Linked DNA regions of Victivallis sp. Marseille-Q1083. The protein of the gene in region 1 binds, or shares a complex with, the protein of each later gene. Links are inferred from orthologs where the notes say so. Each region holds a gene or a part of one and is shown in the gene's direction. Other genes may lie near its edges.

Region 1 (4,475 bases):
CTGCCCCGCCCCGGTCAACGTTTCCAACTTGATATTATCCTGGGCCAGCCAGCTCTCCAAATCTTCGAACGTCAGCGCCAGGTCCAGCCACTCCGGATGGCGGTCGGCTTCCTGCTTTTTCGCGGCGCACGGGCCGATAAAGATCACGCCGATATCGTCGCCGAATTCGCGGCGCAGCAACCGGCAATGGCTGAGCAGCGGCGACAGGACCGGGGTAATCCGGTCGGCCATCGCCGGAATGTATTTCCGGATATAGTCGACGGCGGCCGGGCAGGCCGAGGAGATGAAAACCCCCTTGTTTTCCTGCTGCAGCAGTTTGCCGGTTTCCGAACTGACCAATTGGGCGCCCAGCGCCGTTTCGCTGACGCCGGCAAAGCCCAGCTTTTTCAAAGCTTCGACCAGCACTTCCGGCGCAACGCCCCGGAAATAACTGACGAAACTGGGCGCCAGCGACGCATACACTTTATGTTTGCGGGTCATCAGGAAACGCGCCCGCGACAAATCCGGCCGGATCCGCTTGGCGCCGGCCGGACACACCCGGACGCAGCGGCCGCAGGCGATACACAAATCGGTCATCACGCTGGCGCTGCCGTTGACCACCTTGATCGCCTTGCAGGGACAATGGCGCACGCATTTATAACAATCCTGACATTCGGTCTCCACGGTGAAGACCGGAAAATTATGATTCATGGCCTCAGGCTCTCCCGATAATTATTGTTTTTCGAAACAACTTTTCAGCAGTTCCAGCATCATACCGGGATCGACATTGCCGTAACGCTGATTGTTCACTATCACATTGGGGCCTTCGGCACAGCGTCCCTGGCAGAGCGAGCAGCCCAGTTCCAGATCGACCTCATCCTGCAAATGGTGCTCTTCCAGGTATTTTTCAATCACCTGCAAGTTTTTCTCATTGCCGCGGGCAAAACAGGAGCTGCCGAGACAAATTCTGATTGTCGGTTTGTCACTCATTCCACACCCGTCCCTTCGTCAGCCTTTGCTCTTGCCGGCGACATTGATCAGCCGCACCGCGCAAATCCGGTCGTGCAGCGCCCGCTTCGTAAAAAACACGCACAGCGGCGAAAAAATCCCCAGCACGACCATACCGACCGTCCAGGCGAAGGAACGCAGGAAATACACCTCCTGCAACTGCTCCTCCCTGACCAGGAAAATGCCCCAGAACCACATGCCGAAACTCTGGGCAAAATAACCGACCGTCAGGCCGTAATACAACAATACGGCCGGCACCAGCAGCAGGATGCTGAAATTCATCGACAGCCACAGACTGCCGCTCGGAATCAGAATCGAATTTTCCGCTCCCCGGTACCAGACGATACCTTCCGGGGTGCGCTGCACGGTCGAAATCTTCCGCGCCGGACCCGCCGCTCCGGAATCGTTCGCCTGGATCATCTCCGGCGGCACGGCATAGGGCCTGGCATTGTCAACCGAACGCCGCAAACCGACGCCGAACAACATGATCGCCACCGCGCCGATCAGAATCAGGTCGAAAGCGAACGCCGACAGCCGGCGGCCGACCGTCGCATCCTCGGGATCGTACTTCCGGACGAACGCGGTGCTTTTCTCCTTCTGCGGCGTCAACAGCGTTTTCGCCTGCTCGATATAGTTCCGCCAGGATTCGTCCTGCATCAGTTCCGGATTTTCCTCCCAGCGCTTCAACTGCCGCGCCAGAGCGTGCTTCAAGCTGGGAATCTTGGCGGCCGGACGCCATTCCGACATCATTGAGTTGCGGATTTGCGTCGTCGGATTGATCAAATCGTCTTCCACGCACTTCACAAGGGCGCTCAACGCCAGCGGCCCCACTTCGTTGCCTTCCTGATCCAAATAGATAAACTTCATATGCCGTTCCGCTCGCTAACAGTTCTACAGTTCTCGAATTCCCGTCAATCTGGTTAATAAGATACATTCAACTTGCAAGAACTCAAATAATCGCATTTGATTTTTCCGGTTTTGCGCTGTATTTTCTCCTATGCCGACCAGCAGCCGGCCAGGCTGCTTCCGCCGGAGTTTCGACCGCCGCTGCCCGGCCGGCCGGAAATGTGAAAATCAAAGTGCCAACGAACATTTTCACCGCATTTGCGTACGATAAACACAAGGAGGATTATGATGAGCAATGCGACAGAATTGAAGAAAGATACGTTCAAGGAAGCCATCGCCGGTAAAGTCGCCCTGGTCGATTTCTGGGCGACCTGGTGCAATCCGTGCAAGATGCTCGGCCCGATCATCGATCAGGTGGCCGCCGAAATCGGCGACGCCGCGCTGGTCGCCAAAGTCAATATCGAGGAGGAACAGGAGTTGGCCGCCGAATATAACGTCCGGATGTTGCCGACCATTCTGATCCTGAAAAACGGCGAAATCGTTCAACAGTTCGTCGGCGTCCAGAGCAAAACAAAACTGCTCGACGCCATCCGCAATGCCTGAACCGCCTTTCCGATTGCTGCCGGCCGCATGGCCGGCGGCAATTTATTTTCCCCGGCCGCAGCCCGATTCCGCCGCAAAACATAATTATTCTTTACATTTATTCCCGAAACAAACTTGCGCAAATATAATTCATTGATATATTAACGGACGCTTATTTAAAAATAATAAATGAAAATAGAATGAGAACGTTTTTTCTATGAATTTTGCATTTCTTGATCAGTTGAAGAACAATTCCGTCCCATTGGCCGCGTTGCTGCGCGGCGTGCAGAAATATTGGCTGATCATGTTACTGGCCGTCCTGGTCATCGGGGTGGGAACTTTCTACGTATCGACTTATCTGGTGCAAAAAACGTATCAGGCTACCGCTTCCATTCTGGCGCTGAACAACAAGGAAGACAGCTCCGACGGCAAGGATTCTTCGTCGATGACCTACACCACGCTGATGATGGCCAATCTGCTGATCAACGACTACAAGGAAATTCTCAGTTCCCGGCGCGTGCTCGACAAGGTGGATGCCAAAGTCTGCGAAGCCAAAAACATTACCGAACCGCCCAAATACAAACTGAGCGTCAATTTCAAGCGCAATACCCGCATTCTCGAAATCAGCGCCACCAGCAATGACAAGGACCTGTCGCTGCAGGTCGCCACGGCGACCACCGATATTTTCACCAGCGAGATCAGAGATTTGTTGAAAATGGACAATGTCGTCACCCTGGACGATCCGAAACTCGAGGATGCGCCGGTCAGTCCCCGGCCGTTGCGCAATACCGCGATCGCCATGGTGCTGGCGCTGCTGCTCTCCGGCGGCGTCGTTTTCCTCAAAGAAATTTCCGACGATTCGGTCAAAACCCCGGAAGACATCACTGAAACGCTCAAACTGCCGGTCATCGGCACCATTCCGGAAGCCGGCAGCAAAAAATCCCGGCGGCGCAGTGCCGACGATGCCAAGCAGCCGCGCCACAAACGCCTCGATTTTGTCGGCCTGTTCAGCATCGACGAGAAATACCGCCACATTTCCGAAGCTTTCCGTTTGCTGCGGACCAACCTGCAATATCTGACACCGGAAAATGCCGAGAAAAACGCCAAGGTTTTCACGATCACCAGTGCGATGGCTTCCGAAGGAAAATCCAGCTGCTGCGCCAATATGGCGCTGATCACGGCGCAATCCGGCAAACGGGTGTTGCTGATCGATACCGACCTGCGCAAGCCCAATGTGCAGAATTTCTTCGAATTGGACCGCCGGGTCGGCCTGGTCAATTATTTGAGCGGCGACGCCAAACTGGAAGAGATCATCAACCGCCAGGTCGTCGACGAACACCTGGATGTCATCCTGTCCGGGCCGATTCCGCCGAATCCCTCCGAACTGCTGATGTCCGAGACTTTCCAGAAGATGGTCAAGACGCTGGGAACAGATTACGATTTCATCTTTTTCGACGCGCCGCCGTGCCTCAATATGGCGGACGCCACCATCGTCGCCAGTAATTCTGACGGCGTCATTTTCGTGCTGCGGCACGGTTCCACCCGGATGGGGGCGGTACAGCGTGCAATCCGCCAGTTCCAGCAGACCGGCATCAAGGTGCACGGCGTGCTGTTGAACCGCTTCGATATGAAGCGGGTCGGTTACGGCTATTACAATTATTATAACTATTACAACTATTATTCTTATTATCAGACAGATGGAAATAAGGAAGCATGATTGACCTGCACTGTCACATCGTCCCGGACGTCGACGACGGGGCCCAGACGGAAGCGGAAAGCCGCGCCATGCTGGCGCAGGCCGCTTCCATCGGCATTACCGAACTGGCAGCGACCAGCCATTATTCCGGCGACGCCTGGCGGCGTTACCCGGAAGCGCTGGAAAAATTGCGTCAACTGGCCGAAGAACACCACATCAAAATTCATGCCGGGGCCGAATATGACTTTTCACGCCTCGAAGAAGCCGAACAATTGCAGACGCTCGGCGACAGTTCTTACGTACTGATCGATTTCGTCACCCCCTATATCAGTCCCAACGCCATCGCGCAACGCTGTGAAGATTT
Region 2 (3,099 bases), 2.3 Mb from region 1 along the record:
GCCTCGCTGTCGGAAGCGAACAGCCGGACGCCTTTTTCATAGAAATAACGGATGTCACGCGCCTTTTTGATCGTGTTGCCGTAGCTGAGCCGGGAGGGCTCGACGCCGAGCGACAACACCCGGTCCAGTTCATAAACCGACGCGATGTCGAAGTTGCTGCCCAGGTCCCGCAACAGTTCCAGCACCGGGATGCCGGGGTTGGCTTTGACGGCGTAATAGACTTTGGCGAACGGAAATTGGTGCATCAATTCGGCATATTGTCGGGCGACCACATTCAGGTTTACCACCAGAAACGGAGTTTCATGCCGATCGGCTTCTTCCCGGATCGCATTCCAATCGCATTTCGAATAATAATCCAGCGGGTGAACTCTCATTGTTGTGTACCTTTTGTTTTGAAGAGCATTTCCATTGCTCTTGAAAAAAAATTAACCATTGAAAAACCAATCACTCAAAGTCGGATTTGCCGCTGGTTTGAGAAAGCCGCCCCTTATGTTCGTCCGTTGCTCTTTTTTTTACTGAGTGATCCAATACACAAATCAACAATTTCAAACGATAAGTTGTGAAAATGCCGCAAATTCCGGATAATACAAATTATAAAATGAAAAAAACGTGAAAAAAACCGCATTTTCCTGAACTATTCATTTTTTTCCGGCCCGGTGGTTGAAAATCCCCCGAACGGGGTTCATTGTTATGGCGAAGGACAGCGGAGCGTGGCGGAAGCGATCCGTAATTTTATTTTTTTTCGAAGCTGGAAGCGGCTTGGTTTTGGAAACGCGGGAGGTATTGAAATATGGAAAAAATGGTGATTATCGGCAGCGGTCCGGCCGGGCTGACGGCCGGAATTTATGCGGCGCGGGCGGATTTGTCCCCGTTGCTGCTGGCCGGCACCTTGCCGGGCGGATTGTTGACCCAGACCAGTGAAGTGGAGAATTTTCCCGGCTTCCGGCAGGGCATCAACGGCTACGACCTGATGATTGAAATGCAGCAGCAGGCGGAGCGTTTCGGCACCCGGATCGAATATGAAGTGGTGGCCGGAGCGGCGCTGACCGACGGTTGCGTTCAGACCCTGACGCTGGAATCCGGCGAAAAGATCGAGACGAAAACCTTGATTATCGCCACCGGCGCTTCGCCGCGCTGGCTCGGCTTGCCCAATGAGGAACGGTTGAAAACGCACGGGGTGTCGGCCTGCGCCACCTGCGACGGCGCTTTTTTCAAGAATGTTCCGGTGGTGGTCATCGGCGGCGGCGATTCGGCGATGGAGGAAGCGAATTTCCTGACCCGTTTTGCCAGCGAAGTGATCGTCATCCACCGGCGCGATCAGTTGCGCGCTTCGAAAATCATGGCGGAACGTGCCCTGAACAACCCGAAAATCCGTTTCGTCTGGGACAGCAAAGTGGTCGATGTCCTCGGCGAAACGGAGGTGGACGGCGTGATCGTCGAAAACATCAAGACCGGCAAACAGAGCGAAATTGCCTGTAAAGGGTATTTCGCCGCGCTGGGACACGATCCGAACACCGGTTTGTTCCGCGGTCAGATCGATGTCGACAGCCATGGTTTCATCCTGTTGAAGGACGGCAAAAGCTGTACCAACCTGGCCGGGGTGTTTGCCGCCGGCGATTGTGCGGACAACGCCTATCGGCAGGCGATCACGGCGGCCGGCATGGGCTGCCGGGCGGCGATGGATGCCGAGCGTTATTTGGAAATGATGAAGCAGTAGTAAGCCGGCTCGGGTTTGATGGATGCACAAAATGCCGGGAGTGCCCGGCATTTTTTTTCCGCCCGGTTGCTTCAGCAGTATTCGACCGGGTAGGGGGGGATGGAGTCGAGGAAGATTTTGCCGTAGCGTTTGGAAACGATGCGCCGGTCGAGGATGACGATGATGCCGCGATCGGCCCGGCTGCGGATCAGCCGGCCGACGCCCTGGCGGAATTTCAACACCGCTTCCGGCAGGCTGTAATCCATGAAAGAGCTTTTGCCGGCGGCTTCCAGCCGTTCGCTGCGGGCGGCGATCAGCGGGTGCGACGGGACGGCGAACGGCAGTTTGGTGACGATGACGTTGCTCAACGCTTCGCCGGGCACATCGACGCCGGTCCAGAAGCTGTCGGTGCCGAAAATTACCGAATCGATGTCGCTTTTGAACTCTTTGAGCATCGCCGACCGCGACAATTGCTCGCCCTGGATCAGCAGTTGCAGTCCCTGGTCGAAGAAAAAGCTTTTCAACTGGTCGGCGCATTGCCGCAGCAATTGATAGCTGGTGAACAGCACGAACGCCTTGCCGTGGGTGCGTTCGATGAAACGCGGAATTTCCCGGAACAGCGCCTGCTGGTAAGCCGGTTGGGTCGGTTCCGGCATCTGGCGGGGGATGCACAGCCTGACCTGTTCGCTGCTGAACGGCGAGTCCAGTTGCAGTTCGGCGCCTTCACAGAACCCGACCCGGCTGCGGAAATAGTCGAAGCGGTTGCCGACCGTCAGCGTCGCGCTGCTCAGGATGACCGGAAAGGCCTGCCGGAACAACTGCTCTTCCAGCATCGCCGCCACATTCAACGGCGCCGCCAGCAAATTGATGCTGTCGCGCTGCCGCTCAATCCAATAGACGTGGTCCGGCAGCCCCATCTGAAGGAATTGGGTGATGCCGTCGATGAATTCGTCGCACCAGGCGACTTTGCTGGACAGCTCCGCCTTGTAATCCTTATCCTCCTGCAGCTCGATATAGTCGGCCAGTTGCTGGCGGAATTTGCCGAGCGCCGGCGTCAGATTGTCCGGAAACAGGTTGGGCTCCCGGAGCCGCAGGATGGTTTCGCCGGTTTCTTCCAGGCTCCGGGCGATGACGCCGAAGAAAAGGTTGATTTTCTCCCGGATCTCGGTGATTTCCCGGCGCAGTTCTAGCGCTTCCTCGCCGCCGCGCAGTAGCAATCCTTTGGCGTTGTCCGGATTGAACAGCCGGTTGAAAAAGCCGGTCAGACCGTTCTGGGAAATCGCCAGGCCGAGATGTTCGGCGGCATTGTTTTCCAGCGTGTGGGCTTCGTCGATGACCACCGCACTGTAGGCCGGCAGCAGCGAGGCGTCGGATTGCCGGCGGATTTTCAAATCGGTCAGGAA

The links. Proteins that work in one complex are often made in the same cells at the same time.
Region 2: the proteins of trxA (region 1) and trxB are in contact, whole or in part, in a crystal structure (PDB 1F6M), measured with the Escherichia coli proteins. The link is inferred for Victivallis sp. Marseille-Q1083 from one-to-one orthologs.

Annotation. Positions count from the first base shown.
Region 1 is NZ_CAHJXL010000001.1:1,033,575-1,038,049, forward strand. The notes cover bases 872-3,778. They hold trxA (thioredoxin), read left to right. Parts: upstream 872-2,121; coding sequence 2,122-2,436; downstream 2,437-3,778. Other genes in these bases: HWX74_RS04115 ((2Fe-2S) ferredoxin domain-containing protein), read right to left, coding at 872-969; HWX74_RS04120 (RDD family protein), read right to left, coding at 988-1,854; HWX74_RS04130 (polysaccharide biosynthesis tyrosine autokinase), read left to right, coding at 2,633-3,778. Outside these bases: HWX74_RS04110 ([Fe-Fe] hydrogenase large subunit C-terminal domain-containing protein), read right to left, coding at 1-690; more of HWX74_RS04115, read right to left, coding at 712-871; more of HWX74_RS04130, read left to right, coding at 3,779-4,132; HWX74_RS04135 (tyrosine-protein phosphatase), read left to right, coding at 4,129-4,475. UniProt on the Escherichia coli protein: Participates in various redox reactions through the reversible oxidation of its active center dithiol to a disulfide and catalyzes dithiol-disulfide exchange reactions.
Region 2 is NZ_CAHJXL010000001.1:3,341,801-3,344,899, forward strand. Bases 1-2,753 are described here. They hold trxB (thioredoxin-disulfide reductase), read left to right. Parts: upstream 1-790; coding sequence 791-1,717; downstream 1,718-2,753. Other genes in these bases: HWX74_RS13785 (type III PLP-dependent enzyme), read right to left, coding at 1-374; HWX74_RS13795 (ATP-dependent DNA helicase), read right to left, coding at 1,789-2,753. Also shown: more of HWX74_RS13795, read right to left, coding at 2,754-3,099.